Regions from separate parts of the Lysinibacillus sp. IITD104 genome, predicted to be linked through region 1. Evidence: a T-box and tRNA genes for the amino acid it is inferred to sense, from the RefSeq annotation. Region 1 holds a T-box; the other holds one or more tRNA genes.
What was found. A T-box is a leader RNA that pairs with one kind of tRNA and senses whether it is charged. The one in region 1 lies ahead of tyrS (tyrosine--tRNA ligase), so its partner is inferred to be a tRNA-Tyr.

Region 1 (10,239 bases):
TTTTCCATAAGATATGTGTTGATTATCTGTTAAAAAAGGATTAATATATATTTTGTTTCCGTAACAAAATGTAAATAATTATTATTTTTTTGTAAGGAAGTAGGGAGGATGTTAGGAATGAAATCAATAAAGTGGCCTAAACATTCATTTATGATACTAGCAATTATAGCAACTTGGATCAAAACGGTCATTGTTTACCACACAAGCTTTGAAATGAAAATTGAAAATGCAATGCAACAGTTTATTTTATTTATTAATCCATTAAGCTTCTTGCTATTTACGTATGGTTTATCACTATTCTTTAAATCAGCAAAAGCTAGAAATCGTTATCTGATTACAGTCAGCGTTATTTTATCCATAGTTTTATACGGAAATGTAGCGTTCTATCGATTCTACAATGATTTTATTACGCTACCAGTATTATTCCAAACAAGTAACTTTAGTGACTTAGGAACATCAGTAGCAGCCATTGTTGAGCCTTGGGATGTATTATATTTCGTTGATGTCGTTATCTTAATCTTAGCGAATAAATTTTTACCGAGAATGAAAGATGCATTTAAAGTGAATATTGAATTCCGTCGTGCATTTTTTGTGCTTGCAATAGCAATGACATTCTTAAATTTAGGATTAGCAGAAACGGAGCGTCCACAATTACTAACACGTAGTTTTGACCGCGAATTATTAGTAAAAAACATTGGTACGTACAATTACCACTTGTATGACATTTATATTCAATCTAAATCATCTGCACAACGTGCGTTAGCCGATGGTAGTGAGCTAGTAGAAGTAAACAACTATATACGCTCTAATCAGGCTGCTGTGAATCCAGAGATGTTTGGCAAATATAAAGGTCGTAACCTAATTGTTGTGTCAATGGAGTCATTACAAAACTTTGTCATCAATAATGACATGAATGGTCATGAGATTACGCCATTCTTAAACTCTTTAACAAAAGATAAAGATACGTATTATTTCAGTAACTTCTATCACCAAACAGGTTTAGGAAAAACATCTGACTCTGAGTTTATTGTTGAAAACTCATTGTTTGGCTTAGGTCGAGGTGCTGTATTCTTCACGCATGGTGGAAATACGTATAATTCAATGGCTGAACGCCTTGGAGAAAATGGTTACTTTACAAATGTCATGCACCCTAATAATAAATCATTCTGGAATCGTGACATGATGTACCAATCGTTAAAAATTAATAAATTCTACGATATAGATTCATATACTGTGGAAGAGGGGCAAGCTGTAAACTGGGGAATGAAAGATGTTCCATTCTTAGAGCAATCAGCTGCTTTAATGAAAGATATGCCACAGCCATTCTACTCTAGACTTATTACATTAACGAACCATTATCCATTTACATTGGACCCAGAAGATATTATGATTCCTGAATATGATTCAAATTCAGGTACATTAAATCGTTACTTCCAAACAGTACGCTACATGGATGAAGCTTTAAAAGACTTCTTCCAACAGTTAAAAGATCAAGGTGTCTATGATAACTCTATTATCGTGATGTATGGGGATCACTATGGTATTTCTGAGAACCATAATAAAGCAATGGCACAATATTTAGGAAAAGATCAAATTACACCAATGGATAATGCAATGCTTCAAGAAGTACCTTTATTCATCCACATCCCAGGAGCTGGCGATGGAAAAGAAATGACTGAGATTTCAGGACAAATGGATTTACGTCCAACGATCTTACATCTTCTTGGCGTTGAAACGTCCAAAGATATGCAAATGGGTGCAGATTTATTCTCTCCAGAGCATGAGGACTTTGTAGTCTTCCGTGATGGACGCTTTATTACAGATAAATACGTCTATGCTGGTGAAGCTTGCTATGACAAAGCAACTGGCGAAGAAATAGATGTTGAGCCATGTCAGCCTTATGCTGATCGTGCCACTATGGAGCTAGAAAACTCCGATGCCATCATCAATGGAGACTTACTTCGCTTCTATGACGAAAAAACAGGTAATTTAAAGCAGGATTCAGTAAAATAATCAAAGAGAGATCTCGTGTAGAGATCTCTCTTTTTATATTGCAGATAAAAAGGAATTAGTCACATGCAACCATTTATAAAATTTATTTGTGAATCTTATGCTTAAGAAAACACCCTTCACAATGTTACTACGCTAGGCAAGTGAAAACACTTTATTGACCTTTCTCTATTGACAAAGAAAAAGAGATGATTATAATAAGTGTAAATATCTGCATAACGAAGATTTGTTTTTCGCATTTCGGAGTATAAGAGTGAAAGGCATCGAAAAGAACGAGTAACTTTAATGGAACTGACAGAGAGTAGCCGGTTGTTGAGAGGCGAAAGGGATATTAAAGTGAATACATCTTGGAGCTGCGTACCGAAACTTAAGTAGGCTACGACGGGGTTGCATCCGTAATCATTGCAGAAGTATCGCTACGGCTGTACTTGTTGAGGAGGGCTATGTGAATAGCTCTCGAAAAAAGGTGGTAACACGTTTATCTACGTCCTTTAGGAATTTCCTAAAGGCGTTTTTTTTATGCCTTTTAAGCAGTGGATTTAGATAAAAGTTAGTAAAGCCTTGTCAACAGTCAGTACCTCATGAACTCTTATAGAGCTTGCAATATTAATATTTAATATTACAAGGAGATGTTTCGTATGTTTTTAACACCAAAGGAGCAAATAGCAATTATCAAGAAAGGCGCTAGCAAGATCGTAGATGAGCAGGATTTACTTGGAAAATTAGAGCGATCGTATAAGGAACAGCTGCCTTTAACGATTAAGCTAGGGCTCGATCCGTCCGCACCAGATATTCATTTAGGTCATGCTGTTGTTCTACGAAAAATCAAGCAAATGCAAGATTTAGGCCATCAAGCAGTTATTGTGATCGGTGATTTTACAGGACGAATTGGCGATCCTACAGGTAAAGCAAAGGGGCGAACAGCCTTAAACGACGATACAGTAAAGAAAAACGCCCAAACATATTGTGAGCAAATTTTTAAAGTGTTAGATATAAACAAGACAACGGTTCGTTTTAATAGTGAATGGTTAGCAAAACTGTCCTTTGAAGAAGTCATCAAGCTAGCAGCCACAACATCTGTTGCTCGACTTTTAGAGCGCGAGGATTTTCAGAAACGTTACCAACAGCACATACCAATTGGCATACATGAGTTTTTCTACCCACTTATGCAAGCGTATGATTCGGTAGAGCTTGAGGCAGATATAGAGTTAGGTGGAACGGATCAGACGTTCAATATTCTAATGGGGCGCACCTTACAAAAGCATCGAGGATTAGAAAAACAAATTGCTATTTTTATGCCCCTACTAGAGGGATTAGATGGCATTGAAAAAATGAGTAAGAGCTTAGGTAATTATATTGGTATCAATGAAGCACCTGAGATTATGTTTAAAAAAGTGATGGAAATACCAGATACTTTAATTATCAAATATTTCGAATTAGCAACAGATGAGCATCCACTAAAAGTGCAGGCTATTAAAGAGAGACTACAAAGGGGAGAGAATCCCCGCGATTTGAAATTTCTATTAGCAGAAATTATAACGACTTTATATCATGGACCTACAGCAATGGAGGAAGCAAGAGCTTATTTTGAAGCAGCATTTCAAAGAAAGGAAATACCCAAAAACATTCCCATACTGCTCTTAGAAATTGATAAGGAAAGAATAATGGATATCATTCCACAACTAGTGGAAATAGGTTTTATTCATAGTAAGAGTGAGTTTTTGCGGTTAATCAAGCAAAATGGAGTCTCCTTGAATGGAGAAAAGATAGCGATGGATGATTTATCACAAGTATTAATGAATAATGATGTCCTACAATTGGGCAAGAAACGATTTCTTCAACTCAATAAGTAATAACAAACAAAAAAAGAGCAATCTCCGAGGAGACTGCTCTTTTTTTGTCTGAATTTTAGTGTAATTTTGGTGGGTAACCGCTGTGAACAATCGTCATGATGACGAACCATCCGAATACAGCAGCACTTAATAAGTTGAAAACAACGCTTAATAGGTTCTTTTCTTTAATTGCTTGGAATGTACCAACTACAGCTAAAATCGCTACTAGACCAAAAATAACCATTAATAAGTTCATTAAAAATAGACACTCCTTTCGACATCAGAAAATGAATGTCGCAAACAATATTCCTCCTTAATTGTAAACGTTCTACTTGTTTTTGTCGAGGACTAAAATACTGCAAACTATGAACATTTATCGTCAAATTGTGGCAAAGTCTGTATAATAGGAAGTTGAGGTGATAACTATGATGAACGTACGAAGTTATTCTCTTGGTCCCGTCCAAACGAATTGCTATATCGTATCGAATAAAGAAAAAGAATGTATCGTATTTGATCCAGGCGAGGAAGCGGAGCGTCTCATTAAAACAATCCGTAGCAACGGCTTAAAACCTCTTGCTATCTTTTTAACACATGCCCATTTTGATCATATAGGGGCAGTGGATGCAGTGCGTGAGGTATTTGATGTGCCTGTATGGATTCATGAAAAGGAAGTTAGTTGGCTAGCGGATCCAACGAAGAATGGCTCTAGTAAATATGCTGCATTACCAGATTATAGGGTAGCTGCACCAGCACAAGACACAATCATCAAAAAAGAACAGCAATTTGAAATGAGTAATTTTGTTTTTCAAGCCGTTTTTACACCAGGGCATTCACCTGGGAGTATTTCCTATATCTTTGAAAAGGACGGTTTTGCCATCGTTGGAGACACATTATTTGAACAGGGTGTAGGACGTACAGATCTATTAGGTGGATCAACCAAAATCTTATTGGAATCTATCCATAATAAACTGTTGACATTACCTGAGGATACTATTATTTATCCTGGACACGGTAATTATACTACTGTAGGCGCAGAAATGGAGACAAATCCTTTTTTAAATGGATTTTAAAATTTGACTAATAAACTGTTTTAGCACATAAAAAAGCGTATCTCACCGAAAGTGAGATACGCGATTTTGTTTGTATTAATGACCGCCACCAGGTACGTGAATGAATGTTGTATAGTACGTGAAGCCAGCGAAGAATACAGTTAAATATGCTCCGAAAATGTACATGTACATACGTTCTGAAAGGTTTAAGAAGCCTAATAATAAGAATAAACCTGTATTACCTAAGAATAATAGCGATACCTCGTTCATACCTCCAAGGTAGAACATAACGGCAAAAATACCTGTCCAGAATGCCATAACTTTATACATATTATCCATGAAATTTCCCCTCCTTTTGCCCACGACACAATAATCTCTTACTCATTATAAATGATATGAAAGGTGTCTGTAAACTGGAACTTCTCCATGTTTGTGACAAACAAATGGATTTTTAATCTAGCTATCGATTTCTGTCACGTTTATTTCATATTTACATAAATCGCAATTATGTATCATACTTTCCATTTGCACAAATTCATTGTTCGTAAACAATGCATCTAATTGCCCTTTTAAATAGGATTCATGTAATGAACAAACAATTTCAGAATAGGATGTCAGTTGCTCCTGGAATGGACAATTGAAAATGGAGAAGATTACTTTTTTTCCATGCTCAGTTTGTTGAATTTGTGGAATATAGCCAATTAATGCGGCATTGTCCGTTAATAGCTGAAGTTTTTCATCGAAGGAAAGAGAATTACTTAATGTCAATTCAGCACTCATATAATTTTTCATTTGCTGGTAGCCGTCTTGGTAGCTAATTTCCTGGCACTTTGTTAATGCAGATGGACCAAAGTCTTCAATTAATTGAATCGTCCATTTTAATAAACGATCTTCCTCACGTCTTGGAAAAGTGAGAGATACACCCTTTTCTGAAGCTTTATAAACACGTCCAGGTCTGCCACCTTTACCTGTTTTTACATAGTCAGCTGTAATAATGTTTATTTCTGAAAGCTTCGTTAAATGAAGTCGAGCAACGTTTGGATGGATACCGAATTTATCAGCAATATGTTGCACAGTAACTGTTTTTTTCTCTTGCAATATGTACTCATAAATAGAGTATCTTGTTTCATCGGCTAGTGTACTAGTAATTTTTAATGGATGGATCATGAGCTTCACCTCTTTAAATTATTATAAAAATTATGTTCGTCTACCAAGTGTTAGGAAAATAATCATGTTGATACTATTATATTGTATTATTGAAAAAGATACAGTTCATTTCGGCATAAATATTAATTTTTTCATGTATTTATATTCTTTTTTAGTGGAAAATTGCACTTTATCCACATTTTTATAGCAAAAAACATTATTGGTGGAAAATTATCTTATAAATTTTTATTTTCTGAAAAGGGCTTTTCTCGTGGCGAGTTCCTCCTTATACTAGGAAATAACGAATAGAGCGGTCCTATTCGAATGAACTAAAAGAGAGGTGCATATATGCAGAGTTTTGAAACAGTTGTCGAACAAAAATGTGAGCAACTTTTACTAAAGGCCTATCATTTTGGAGCATCCGATTTATTGCTGGTTCCAGGAAACATAAAGTATCGGATCTATTTTCGGAAATATGATAAACTTCTCCACGCGGGTGAGCTACAAAATGAACTTGCAGAAAGAATGATCTCTTATTATAAATTTCTTGCTCAATTAGATATTAGTGAGCGTCGTAAACCTCAAAGCGGCGCGTTTCAAAAAGCAATGGAGCAAAATTCATATTCGTTTCGAGTATCCACACTGCCTTCTGCATTTTTAAAAGAAAGCTTAATTATTCGTTTACTTCTCCAAAATCATGCATTTCCACTAACTTCCCTAAGCTTTTCCAAAAGCGCTGCTCACCAACTCATGGAGCTAGTACAAAACAGACAAGGTCTTCTATTTTTTACGGGAGCAACAGGCTCTGGCAAGTCTACTTCACTTTATTCCCTAATCCACTACTGTTCCACAGAATTGAATCGACATGTGATTTCTTTAGAAGATCCTGTAGAAAACAGCCAAGCGAATTTACTTCAAATTCAAGTAAACGAGCGAGCGGGCGTTACATATGCTACAGGACTAAAAGCCATTTTACGTCATTCACCTGATGTCATTATGATTGGTGAAATTCGCGATAAAGAAACAGCGAATATTGCCATCCAAGCCTCCCTAACAGGGCACTTAGTAGTCTCCACTATTCATGCAAAAGACTCCATTAATTGTCTCTATCGTTTAATGGATTTAGGTGTGTCGATAGATGAGCTTCGTCAAACGGTTATCGGCATAGTTGCCCAAATGCTTGTTCAGACTTCAGGTCTACATGAAGAACGTCGAGCTGTCTATGAAATATTACATGATGATCATCTATCAAGAGCCATCACCGCCATTCAGGATAAGGGAAATTACAAACTTCCTTATGACTTAACATTAAGGGGGCAAAAAGATTTAGTGGAGAGCCTATATGCAGTTACAAACATACATCGATAAAATTGTTCTTTTTTACAATCGGGCTACGAAATGGCGGGTAAAGGAGCAAGCTCAGCTTTTCAATCGATTATGTGTGTTAATGCAGGAAGGATATTTATTTCCACAAGCTATTTCCATGCTACTACCTCATCATATCGAAGCTCATGAGGACATACAGCTGCAAATTGATGAAAAGCTCAGACAAGGAGTAGGTGTTGCAGAGATATTTGAAATCTTACAGCTAGGGAATCATTATTTAATGGCAATTAAGGTGGCAGAAAACAATGGTCATATGATAGAAGCGTTTAAAGGTGTGGCTAAGCAGATAACAGTAAGTGAAAAGACTAAGAAAAAGCTAATCAAGCTGCTGATCTACCCTGTCACACTGATGTTCTTTTTATTGTTGTTATTTTTTGTGTTTCGTACATTTTTTTTACCGAACATTGAAAGAATGGTCGTCAGTCGTACCTCTGAAACAGAAGAGACAAGTATTGCATTGTCCAATATGTTATTACATGTCCCAGATGTAGTCATCTTGACCATGTTCATAGTAATAGGCAGCTTAATCATTTTTCGATTCTATCTCAAACGACAAGCTGTTGCGCATCAACTAACAATTTTATTAAAAATCCCCTTTATACAGCGCTATTTTAGGCTGGCATTGACAAGGCAGTTTGCTGCTTATTTAGGCAGCTTACTACAAAGTGGATTTTCATTACAAGCAAGCCTTCAGCTATTAGAGGAACAGCAGCTACAACCATTTCTCCAAGTTCTTTCACAGCGTATAAAAGAAAGAGTCATCTTTGGAGAATCACTGACACAGGCGGTAACGATAATGGCCGTTTTTCAAAAAGATTTTCCAATGTTCGTTGAGCATGGCGAGCACAGCGGATATTTAGGAAAAGAATTAGTATTGTATAGTGATTTATTAATGGAAAAGCAGGAGCAGCTTTTACAAAAAATATTAGCTTTTGTGCAGCCTAGCTTCTTTATCCTTATAGCTGCTTGTATAATAGCAGCTTATATCAGTTTATTATTACCCATCTATCACATGATTGAATTAGTTTAGGAGGTAAATGATGAAACGTATCAACCAACAAGCTGGTTTTACTTTAATAGAGATGCTTATAGTTTTGCTAATTATATCTATCCTCATTTTAATTACAATCCCAAATGTTACAAAACATTTCGCCACAATAGATAAGAAAGGCTGTACGGCTTATATATCCATGGTGCAAGGTCAAGTAGAGGCTTATCGTGTAGATAATATGGCCTATCCTACCTTAGATGATTTAGTGGCAAAAGGCTATTTAAAGGAAAATGAAACAACCTGCCCCAATAAAGAAGAAATAGTGATTACTAATGAGGGAGAGGTACGTCCAGCCAATGTCAACTTGGAAACAGGTACGGATAGCTAATGAATGTTCATAAAAATGGTGGTTTTACAATTCTTGAAATGCTGATTGTCTTATTTCTTGTTATGAGTTTAACAGCGATTGTTAGTAAATTTTCATTGAAAATAGCAGAAACCAAGGAAATAGAACGATTTTTTACGCAATTACAACTCGATATTCAATATATTCAAACCTATAGTATGAGCCAACGGCAATATATAGCCCTGAAGGTGGAAGGTTCAACAAATCGTTATAGTATTCAAAAAGATTTTTTTACCCATTTATATGAACGCTCTTTTCCGAAGGGGGTTGAATTTTTGCCCGCAGAGAGTTCCATTCAAACACTTGTCTATAATTACAGCGGCAATGTGATGTCCGCTGGTACTATGGCGTTTAAAACTCCACAGGGTAAGAAAAAAGTAATCATAACATTAGGGCGAGGGAGAGCTAGGATTGAATGAGTCAGGCTATTCTTTTGTAGAAACTATTTTAGGTGTGGGGATTTTAATGATACTTTGTACCTCGTTAATTCCCATTACCTATACGATGAAAACAAATCTTGCTAATAAAAAAATGGAGCTAGTTGCAGCTGAAACAGCATATGAAGGTTTAAAACAGTATCTTGCGATTCAAGTAACAGAGGGCACTCGGACCATTGAACAGGTTGCTTATCACTGGATAGTTGATGAACAACAAGTTTGTGTCGAATTTCAAAATTTACAGGAGCCACGCCAAAAATGTATCCAAGTGACAGGTGAAGTACATGAATGAGAAGGGCTATACATTAATAGAAGCTATGTTTCAATTAGTTGTTTTTGTGCTTATTTCTCATTTTTTTGTCCTTATCATGCTGTGGTTTGCTGAAATGAGATTCACTATGCTAACAGATGAACAAACAAAGTGGGAACTATTTGTTTCTGATTTAAATCTCTCTCTAAAAGATATTTCCACCTTTTCCGTTCGAGACGATCAAAAAAGAATGACTTTCCAAACAGCCGATACGCTCCATCATATTGATTGCTACTCGAATATTATTCGTGAGCAGGTAAAGGGTGGACATGTTCCCATGCTAATAGGAATCAATAAATGCCAATTTAGCTATTCCGAAAATAAGCTGACGGTGGCTGTAAAAATGACTAGTGGTATTCAAAAGGAGCGAACCTTTTATGTGCCAATTATTGAAAAATGACAGAGGGGCTATTTTTTTGATCGCAATTGCATTATTATTTTTTGTAACTACTTTTGTTCTTGCGTATTATATGTCTTATGAAATGCAGTATCGAACATATGATGGGCTAGAAAAATTGAATGTTCGAGCTACGATAAATTTATTGGGACAAATTTTGTCAGACAGTGTAGAATCGTAGTTATAAGAAGGTGAATCGAATTGCGAAAAATATATTTAGTTGGTTTTATGGGTAGTGGAAAAAGTGCGTTAGGAAGACGCTTAAGCTATTTATT
Region 2 (10,239 bases), 1.5 Mb from region 1:
ATTACCATTTAATGTTATACTGATTGCACCTGTTTCTTCTGACACAACAATTGTAATAGCATCTGTAACTTCACTTAAGCCGAGAGCAGCACGGTGGCGTGTCCCTAACTCTTTTGAAATAAATGGGCTTTCAGATAAAGGTAAATAACAAGCTGCTGCTGTCACTTTATCTTTTTGCATAATAACCGCCCCATCATGTAGCGGCGTATTTGGTATAAAGATATTTATCAGTAATTCTGATGAAATTTCAGCATTTAGCCCTATACCTGTTTCGATATATTCATTAAGACCTGTTTCTTTTTCAATAGAAATTAACGCACCTATTCGACGTTTAGCCATATAACTTACAGACTTCTTCATTGCCTCAATAAGTCTTGTTTGTTCTTCTTCCTCTTGACTAGATGAGCGTTGGAATAGCTTTCCTCGCCCAATTTGTTCTAAACCACGTCTGATTTCGGGTTGGAAAATGATAATAATCGCTAGGAAACCAAACTCAATAACTTGTTGTAGCATCCAGCCAAGTGTTTGTAACCCTAAAAGGTCTGTTGCAATTCGTGCAATAATAATGACGAATATTCCCTTAAGTAATTGGACAGCCTTCGTACCTTTAATGAGGGTTAAGACTTTATAAACAACGTACCAAACGAGCAGTACATCAATGAAGTTAATAACAATATTCACAGGCGTTAAATCCGTGAAATGTTCGATAATTTGCACGTGGCATCCCCCACTTTTCATTACGAATCCATACACATTCAAGTATATCACATTCTTAACAAATGTAACTTTTTTCAAATAAAAAGTCTACTCAGAAGAGTAGACCTTTCAGCCTCTCACGTGCACTATTTTTTAGGACGTATAGAGTGTTATTTAGTTTCTTCTTTTTCCTCAAATGTCATGGCAGTCTTAACAGAATTTTTAATCGTATACCATAACCATTCAAATACTTCGTCTATTTCTTCGATTCTCCCTGAAACTACCGCTGAAGATGCCATATATTGCCCGTTAATTACTGTGACGTTGCCATCAACTTCACCTTCAACAATCAAATCGCCATTTTTTACAACAATATCGCCTTTCACCACTTCCCCTTCAGGGACAATCACTGTTTGACCTTCAACAACTAAATTAGGTTGCTTGGTCACTGAGAAATGCTGGTCATCCATGAAGCTACCCAATAATGTAGCACTCATGAATAAGCAAAATACTGCTGCTGCCACAAAGAACGGATGCCGGCGAATCCATTTTTGTATACCTACTCGACTTTTTGGTTTTGGTAAACGAGCCATCACTGCTGCTTCAAAATCCGGAGGCGCTGTAATATGGGAAGCACTCTTCACAAAGGCGATTGTTTCACTCAATTCTTGCATCAACTGTTTACAATCATTACATGTATGCAAGTGTTGTTTCAACTCTTGCTCATGCTCACGACTAATGTCACCGTCTAAATAATCATGCATATAGTCTATAATATGCTCTGGACAAGTATTCATGACGCTCCCCCTCCTACAGATTGTTTAATTGCTTACGTAATGCCTCACGTCCGCGGTGAATCCTCGTTTTCACCGTTCCAAGCGGCATATCTAAAATCTCGCTAATCTCTTGTAACGATAACTCTTCTATATATTTCAATACTATAACCGAACGGTATTTATCCGGCAATCGTCCAATTTCATATTGAATGCGATCTTGCAGCTCCATTTGTTCTAACTGCTCCTCTGGTAGCTGGTCGTCTGCTGCGATTTGCGAATACATATCAAGCCCTTCTGTACCAGCTACTTCTGCATCTAAATAATAATCCGGTTTCTTTTTTCGAATACGGTCAATGCAGAGGTTTGTCGCTATGCGATAAAGCCACGTCGAAAACTTTCTTTTCTGATCAAATGTATGCAAGTTCATATAAGCACGCACAAAAGCCTCTTGAGCAATATCTTCAGACTCTTGTTTGTTGCCTAACATTCGATAGCATACTTGGTACAGTTTGTGCTGATAGAGACTCACAATATCGGCAAATGCGTTTTGATCGCCTTTAAGCACTTGTTTTATTCTCTTATTTACTAACGCATCCATTGTGTTGACTTCTCCACCTTTACAACTGTCTTATACTATACGAAGCACCGATAAGAAAAGTTTCGTTTTAATTCAATTATAGCAAAAGATTTTTATGCAATGTGGCAACAGGCAATTTTTTGTCAAATTTTCTTTAAACTAGTGTTTCGCCAAATAAAGATCCCATTAATGCAACAGCCACATTTGCTGTTGTATTCTTTTCATCTAATATAGGATTTACCTCTACAAACTCTGCTGAAGTTACCATGCCTGATTCTTGTAACATTTCCATTGCTAAATGGCTTTCTCGATAAGTAATTCCGCCTGGGACTGGTGTACCCACACCTGGCGTATAAAGTGGATCTAGTCCGTCTAAATCAAGCGATAAATGTAAGCCATCAACATTTCGTTCCTTTAAATAAGCAAGTGCATCTTCCATCACACGTGTCATGCCAAGTCGGTCAATTTCATGCATTGTATATACTTTAATTCCTTGTTGACGAATCAATTCACGCTCTCCTGGGTCTACTGAACGAGCTCCAATAATTATAACGTTTTCTGGCTTAATTTTTGGAGCATAGTTACGAATTTGCACTAAACGCTCATGTCCTAGCCCAATACTAACTGCTAACGGCATCCCATGTATATTGCCTGAAGGTGTTGTTTCAGGTGTATTTAAATCTGCATGAGCGTCATACCAGATAACACCAAGATTTTTGTAATGCTCGCCTAATCCTGCTAATGTTCCAATAGCAATACTATGATCTCCACCAAATACTAGTGGGAATTTTTTTTGTTCCACTACTTCATGTACACTATTGGCTAATGCAGTGCTAACTTCTACAACTTCCTCTAAATTTAGTAATTTTTCATCCACAGCTCCGTCTGCAAGCTTTTGACTAACACGAATATCCCCTTGATCCTGTACATCGTGTCCGATAGCCTCTAAACGTTCAACAACACCTGCATATCGAATAGCACTTGGTCCCATATCTACACCACGACGTGTTTGTCCGTAATCTGTTGGTACTCCAATAATAGAAATATTAAGTTTATTCATGTTTTTATACCCCCTAAAAGTTATAAGACTATTGTAAAGCCTATATACCACTTGGCTCAACTCGACAAAAAATCGCATATTTATTCATTTATAAATAACATAAAAAAATCTCCTACTGTTTTCAGCAAGAGATTAGTTATCTGTAGTTAATATAACACTTTTGAATAATTTTATTCTAGAAAAGTGAGCCATGAAGGACTCGAACCTTCGACCCTCTGATTAAAAGTCAGATGCTCTACCAACTGAGCTAATGGCTCATAAAAGAAAAAATGGCTGGGGTACTAGGATTCGAACCTAGGCATGACGGAATCAAAATCCGTTGCCTTACCGCTTGGCTATACCCCAATCATTTATAAAACTGGTGGAGGGGGACGGATTCGAACCGCCGAACCCTAAGGAGCGGATTTACAGTCCGCCGCGTTTAGCCACTTCGCTACCCCTCCGAAATAACACAATAAGAATGGTGGAGGATGACGGGCTCGAACCGCCGACCCTCTGCTTGTAAGGCAGATGCTCTCCCAGCTGAGCTAATCCTCCATAGAAACAGGTGTTATATCACAGTTTATTTTCTTTATAAAGCCTATGTTTTAAATGGTGACCCCTACGGGATTCGAACCCGTGTTACCGCCGTGAAAGGGCGGTGTCTTAACCACTTGACCAAGGGGCCAATATTACGTCTCAAACAAGACAAGAATTATAATAACATTTTTAATTAATAATTGCAATGCTTTTTTAAAAATTTTTTTATGTATTATAGTACTTAAAAAAAGGGCAAAAAAATGGCTCCGAAGGCAGGACTCGAACCTGCGACAACCTGATTAACAGTCAGGTGCTACTACCAACTGAGCTACTTCGGAACGATACTATTCACTTTGGTTTTAGACAACCTCTTAAGTACATTTATTATTATAGCAAGCATTATAAATAATGCAACACATTTTATGAAAATTTTTATATTTTTTTGTCGAAGTATGCTTCTATATTCGTCTCACAGCATAATAGTTCTCTATTAACTCTAATATTTCTATTTAACGTACTAAATATTCTTGCTGTATATTATTTCAATTGTTAAAATAAAAATAGTTTTACGAATTTTCTATCAAATTTTCTGGGGGAGGATGTTCAAGATGGTATCAAATGATTTAATTGCACCTGAATTTTATAACATCACAGAGGAATTAGAAAAATTTTCGCAAGATAGTGATCGCCAAGCAATACGTTGGTTAAATACCCAACAAGAGAGACGTACAGTTTCTTATGTGGAACTTAATCAAAAAATGAATCAATACGCAAATGCTTTTACGGAGAAGGGGCTTCAAAAGGGTGATCGTGTATTAGTTATTATTCCTCGACTTCCAGAAGCCTATTTCGTTTTTTTAGGCTGCTTAAAGGCTGGCATCGTACCTATTTCATGTTCAGAGATGCTACGTGCAAGCGATTTAGAATATCGTATGGAGCATTCTTCTGCTAGTGCAGTGATTGCCTATGAGGCTTTTACTAGTGAAATTGATCAAATTACTTCTTCTGTAGACGCATTGAAAAATAAACTAGTGATCGGTGCTGCGAAAGGAGATTGGACTTCACTAGATGAATTGGCAAACAAGCAACCAGTTACATTTACAGCTGTAGCTACTACACGTGATGACATGGCATTCCTATCTTATACATCTGGTACCACTGGCAAACCTAAAGGTGTTGTTCATTCACATGGCTGGGGTTATGCGCATATTAGAACTGCAGCTTCAAAATGGCTTTGTGTACGTGAAGGAGACCTTGTGTGGGCAACAGCTGCTCCAGGTTGGCAAAAGTGGATATGGAGTCCTTTTTTATCAACAATCATGCTCGGTGCTACCGCATTTGTCTATCATGGTGGATTCGATGCAAAAACCTACCTTCAATTAATGCAGGATGAAAAAGTTAATGTTCTATGTTGTACACCGACTGAATACCGTATTATGGCGAAAATTGATAATTTACAAGATTATAATCTATCATCTTTACGTAGTGCTGTTTCTGCTGGTGAACCTTTAAATCGCCCAGTTATTGAAACGTTTATGAATCATTTTGGACTAAAAGTACGTGACGGCTATGGACAAACAGAAAACACATTATTAATTGGTACACTAGAAAACACAGAATTACGCCCTGGATCTATGGGTGTTCCAACTCCAGGTAATATTGTACGTATTATCGACAATGAAGGAAACGAAGCACCGATTGGCGAAGTTGGTGATATTGCTGTTCACAAATCTTCACCAGCTTTATTTAAAGAATATTATAAAGAACCCGAGCGCACACAAGCTGCATTCCGGGGGGATTGGTATATTACAGGTGATCAAGCAAAATGTGATGAAGACGGTTACTTTTGGTTTGAAGGCCGTGGGGATGACATAATTATTTCATCTGGTTATACGATCGGACCATTTGAAGTTGAAGATGCATTAAACAAACATGAAGCTGTACAAGAGTGTGCAGTTGTAGCTGCGCCAGATGAAATCAGAGGACATATCGTAAAGGCATTTGTGATCTTACGAGAAGGCTTCAAAGAGCGTGATGAAGATGAGTTAACAAAGGAGTTACAAGAGCATGTTAAAGCGTTAACAGCCCCTTATAAATATCCTCGTAGCATTGTCTTTATTGATGAGTTACCAAAAACAACATCAGGGAAAATTCGTCGTATTGAACTACGAGCTACTACAGTTCATACACATTAAGTATTAAAATAAGAAGGCATCCTCAACGGATGCCTTCTTATTTATGCGTTTATAAATAAAGAATCCGTTCAAATAAAAAAAGCCACTACTGAGTGTATCAGTAGCGACTTTTTGCGCCTAGCGACGTCCTACTCTCACAGGGGGAAGCCCCCAACTACCATCGGCGCTAAAGAGCTTAACTTCCGTGTTCGGTATGGGAACGGGTGTGACCTCTTTGCCATCATCACTAGACTTTGTATTTAATTGAAAGATTTATTCTTTCAAAACTGGATAAACGGTGCATTGAATGTTTCAAACGTTGTTAGCTACTAAAAACTTTATTGATTACGTTTTGCTTGTTCAGTTTTCAAGGTTCATGTTTCTTTATTTCGTTGTCACCTCTTGGCGACTTATACATAATAACATCGATTATTCATGAAAGTCAACACTAAATCATAAGTTTTTTTAAGGAGATTCATTTTTTATTTTATATTTTAGAAACGAGGTTATCATTATGGTCCGTAAAACGTTGATTTCACTGCTTTTAATCGTAACGCTCTTTGCCTTTCTAAAGCCTATAAATTCAACGATGATTTCTGTATTCAATATTGCGAATGCACCAGTAGTGGTCACGAAAGGACATTATGGCATATCTCTGATTGTAGAGATTTCTTTCTCTGATGACTCTCTATTAGAATGGCTACAAACGGTGAAGGAGCCTTACCCACTTCTACTTTTAGATGCCGACTGGATTAAACGGTCACCCGATCATTTAAAAATTATCCAACAGCGAAAATTGCCTACAGGATTACTTGGGCCGGATGATTCAGTAGAAGAACCCGTTGATATTGCGCTCATCCAAAAGGATATTGATACTTACGAAAAATATTTAAAAGAAAAACCTTTATGGTTTGCTACCCGAAATCATCAATATTCACAGGATATACAGAAAGCTTTATTCCAACAACAAATGAATTTACTATCTCCTTCTCTTATTTGGCAAGGTGATAAAACTCCGAAATTACAAAAAGGGGATTTTGTCTTTTTCCCACTACACCAAAAAAATCAAATATCCTTTAAAGAGCTTAACACACTAATACAACAACATAAGTTTATGTCGATTGAAGAAAATATATTTGGTTATAAAGTTCAAACTAAAAAAGCCCCATAAAAAAATTGCCTCCACTAGAGTGGGGCAATTTTTTCCTTATGCGTTTTTAGCCTGTTCACGACGAGCTTTACGGCGTGCTTCTAATTTTTGACGATCCTCATCGGATTTTGCATTATATTTAGGTAATACTAATAATTGATACGCATTAACCGCCAATAATGGGAATAATAAAAGCGCAACATACTCATTAATATTTTCATCTCGACCCATCAATGCAATTGTCCATTCCAACGTTGTAATGACAATCATAAAGAATAGTGCAGAAATCATTACATGTTTTTTCCCTGTTAATTTCACTTTTTGAACAGCTGTAGCTATGGCCCCAAAGATGAGCACAATTAATAGTCCTACATAGAACAACCAGCTTTGCCCATCCTTAACTCCAGGAATAAAGCGGAAGAAAATAATATCGAAAATCGTAATGGCAATTAATAATAGTTGTACCCAATTCCATAATGTCAGTGTTCTAAAAATATTAACACCTACCTGATGAAGTGTTAAATAAGCGAAAAAGCCAGCTTGTGCAATAACACTCATTGTAAACCCTAAGAAAACCATCCATAAAAGTCCTGCGAAAAACTCACCCCATTGACCGTTTGCTATGTATGGTTGGAAGAATTCCCAGCGAATAAATAAACTAAAAACTCCGTTGACTGCACCACCAACGAGCATTGCAAAGAAGAAAAACTTTGCCCAATTTCGTATCGTCACAACTAAAAGTCCCCCAATTTCTCAATATATCTGTCCTTATTTTATCAATGCCTTGTTAAAAAAGCTATTTCTCATCCTAACCAATACATAAAGTCCTCAGAAATGTGAACAATAATTGAAAGAGTCTCTCTAGAGAAAGGACTGATTGCCGATGCGAAAATTCACCTTATTACTGATTCTAATGCTTTTTCTTTCTGCCTGTTCACAAGATAAAACCTCTACCATGTCCTATGATGAAATAAAAAAAATCATGATTGACTCTTTGCAAACAGAGGATGGTAAAAAGGCATTGCGACAGCTTTTGGAGGAGCCAAGTTTCCGTGAGCTCTTGATTTTAGAGCATGATGAAGTGAAAAAGGCTACCGAGGAAACTTTACTTTCCAAGGAAGCAGAAGACTTTTGGAAAAAAACCTTTGAAGATCCAAAGTTTAAAGAAACTGTTGCGAAAAGTATGCAAAAACAGCAACAGGATATTATGAAGAACTTAATAAAAGATCCGACTTTCCAAAAGGATATGGAGGCATTTTTCGGGCAGCCCGATATGCAAAAGCAGTTGGAGACTATCCTTAAATCTTCCAATATGCGCAAGCAAATGGAGGAAGTCGTAAAGGAAACAATCGAAAGCCCTTTAATGCAATCTAAATGGCAGGAACTTATTAAAAAGAGTGGCGAAACAAGTTCATCAGGAAGTGGCAATAAGAAAGAAGCAAGTGGCGATAGCGGTGGTGGATCGGGTAAGGAACAAAAAGGTACCGAGTAACCTTGGTAATGTAAAAACGGATTTCCCCATAAAAGTGGTGGAAATCCGTTTTTTTATTATTTATTTAATTTACCGATGATTTTGGTAGCAATGTCTAAATAAATTTGTCCTGTTGTATGTTTTTCAGCATATACAGAAGGAGCAAAATCTTCATCTGTCCAATCTGGTTGCCCAAGCGGGATTTGTCCAAGTAGCTCTGTACGTAATTCATCAGCTAGCTTTGGACCTCCTCCTTGCCCAAAGACAAATTCTCGGTCACCTGATTTAGATTCAAACCACGCCATGTTTTCGATAACACCTAAAATTTCATGGTCTGTTTGAAGCGCCATGGCTCCTGCACGTGCCGCTACAAATGCTGCTGTTGGGTGTGGTGTTGTTACAACAATTTCTTTTGATGATGGTAACATTTGATGGATATCTAATGCAACGTCACCTGTGCCAGGAGGTAAATCTAATAATAGATAATCTAATTCACCCCACTCCACATCACGGAAGAACTGATCTAATACTTTACCCAGCATTGGACCACGCCATACAATCGGTGCGTTATTTTCCACAAAGAACCCCATTGAAATCATTTTTACCCCAAAGCGATCTACTGGGAAAATACGATTATCGACTACTTTAGGCATATCCGTCACACCCATCATATCAGGCACACTAAATCCATAAATATCTGCGTCAATTAAGCCGACTTTCTTTCCTAGACGAGCTAAAGCAACAGCTAAGTTAACTGATACCGTCGATTTACCTACTCCACCTTTACCAGAAGCAATTGAAATTACTTGTACTGTGCTTAGCGGTGATAAAATATCCTGTGCTTCTGACTCTGTTGCTGTACCACGGAAGCTTTGTAATTTTTCTGTTGAAAGTTCTTCAAAGCGGATACCAACCGTGTTTGCACCCGCTTCTTTCAACACCTCAACAACTTTCATTTGTAGTTGTAATTGTTCAGGTGTATTTAATTTAGCAATGGCAATTTTTACACTGACATGATTTTTTTCTTCTTTTATTGCTACGTTCGTTATACCATCTGTTTCTGCAAGCGATTTATGTAAAAATGGATCTTGTAGTTGTCCTAGTATTTCTCGTACTTGTTGTTCAGTAATCACGACGAACACTCCCCTTATATTGTCTCAATATTAGTATATCATAATGATTTGATTTACGTTGTAGATGTTGCTCTACTCAATTTTAGCTAATAAATAGTCTTCTATACCTTCAACTATGGCATCTGCCATTTTTTCTTGATACTTTTTATCAACTAATAATGCTCGTTCCTCATCATTACTAATAAAACCAGTCTCTACTAAAGCTGCAGGTACTTCCGCTTTCTTCAATAAATAGATTTGCTTAATTGACAATGCTTCACGGTCTGTATTTTTTAAATTAGTGCGAATGGATTGTTGAATACTCTTGGCAAGAATCTCTCCATCAGCATGTCCTTCCTTATGGTAAAATACCTGTGCGCCACGCCATTTTGTTTCAGGTATGGCATTTGCATGAATAGTTATAAATACATCAGGCTTTTCCTTTTCCACGATATCCTTTCTTAAGAAAATATCTTGCTTTTTCCGTTCTCTCATTGTTCCATATTTTTCTGATGGCGCATGCTCATCTATTACATCCCCATTTTTTGTTCGTGTCATTATAACCGTTGCGCCTTTTTTCTTTAATTGCTTCTCTACATGCTGAGCAATTGCAAGTGTAATATCCTTTTCAATCACTTCGCCCTTTGAAGCTCCTCCATCCTCACCACCATGCCCTGCATCAATGACAATTTTTATGCCACCAA

Region 2: it has a tRNA-Tyr gene. The T-box ahead of tyrS (tyrosine--tRNA ligase) is inferred to sense a tRNA for this amino acid. The anticodon was not compared.

The regions. Positions count from the first base shown of each region.
Region 1 covers NZ_JBAHYH020000001.1:1,680,167-1,690,405, forward strand. The annotation lists gene V1L66_RS08480 (LTA synthase family protein) at 118-2,013, shown strand; T-box leader at 2,265-2,505, shown strand; gene tyrS (tyrosine--tRNA ligase) at 2,649-3,863, shown strand; gene V1L66_RS08490 (DUF2759 domain-containing protein) at 3,919-4,098, opposite strand; gene V1L66_RS08495 (MBL fold metallo-hydrolase) at 4,268-4,912, shown strand; gene V1L66_RS08500 (DUF2626 family protein) at 4,988-5,230, opposite strand; gene V1L66_RS08505 (metalloregulator ArsR/SmtB family transcription factor) at 5,348-6,058, opposite strand; gene comGA (competence type IV pilus ATPase ComGA) at 6,386-7,405, shown strand; gene comGB (competence type IV pilus assembly protein ComGB) at 7,380-8,453, shown strand; gene comGC (competence type IV pilus major pilin ComGC) at 8,464-8,802, shown strand; gene comGD (competence type IV pilus minor pilin ComGD) at 8,802-9,239, shown strand; gene V1L66_RS08530 (hypothetical protein) at 9,232-9,549, shown strand; gene comGF (competence type IV pilus minor pilin ComGF) at 9,542-9,967, shown strand; gene V1L66_RS08540 (hypothetical protein) at 9,984-10,145, shown strand; gene V1L66_RS08545 (shikimate kinase) at 10,166-10,239, shown strand, end outside.
Region 2 covers NZ_JBAHYH020000001.1:217,314-227,552, reverse strand. The annotation lists gene cdaA (diadenylate cyclase CdaA) at 1-717, opposite strand, end outside; gene V1L66_RS01200 (anti-sigma factor) at 867-1,493, opposite strand; gene sigW (RNA polymerase sigma factor SigW) at 1,507-2,070, opposite strand; gene rocF (arginase) at 2,204-3,109, opposite strand; tRNA gene V1L66_RS01185 (tRNA-Lys) at 3,294-3,366, opposite strand; tRNA gene V1L66_RS01180 (tRNA-Gln) at 3,380-3,454, opposite strand; tRNA gene V1L66_RS01175 (tRNA-Tyr) at 3,469-3,552, opposite strand; tRNA gene V1L66_RS01170 (tRNA-Val) at 3,571-3,646, opposite strand; tRNA gene V1L66_RS01165 (tRNA-Glu) at 3,702-3,776, opposite strand; tRNA gene V1L66_RS01160 (tRNA-Asn) at 3,890-3,966, opposite strand; gene mbcS (acyl-CoA synthetase MbcS) at 4,237-5,823, shown strand; rRNA gene rrf (5S ribosomal RNA) at 5,939-6,054, opposite strand; gene V1L66_RS01145 (hypothetical protein) at 6,317-6,973, shown strand; gene V1L66_RS01140 (KinB-signaling pathway activation protein) at 7,010-7,684, opposite strand; gene gerD (spore germination lipoprotein GerD) at 7,836-8,444, shown strand; gene V1L66_RS01130 (P-loop NTPase) at 8,501-9,556, opposite strand; gene V1L66_RS01125 (N-acetylmuramoyl-L-alanine amidase) at 9,629-10,239, opposite strand, start outside.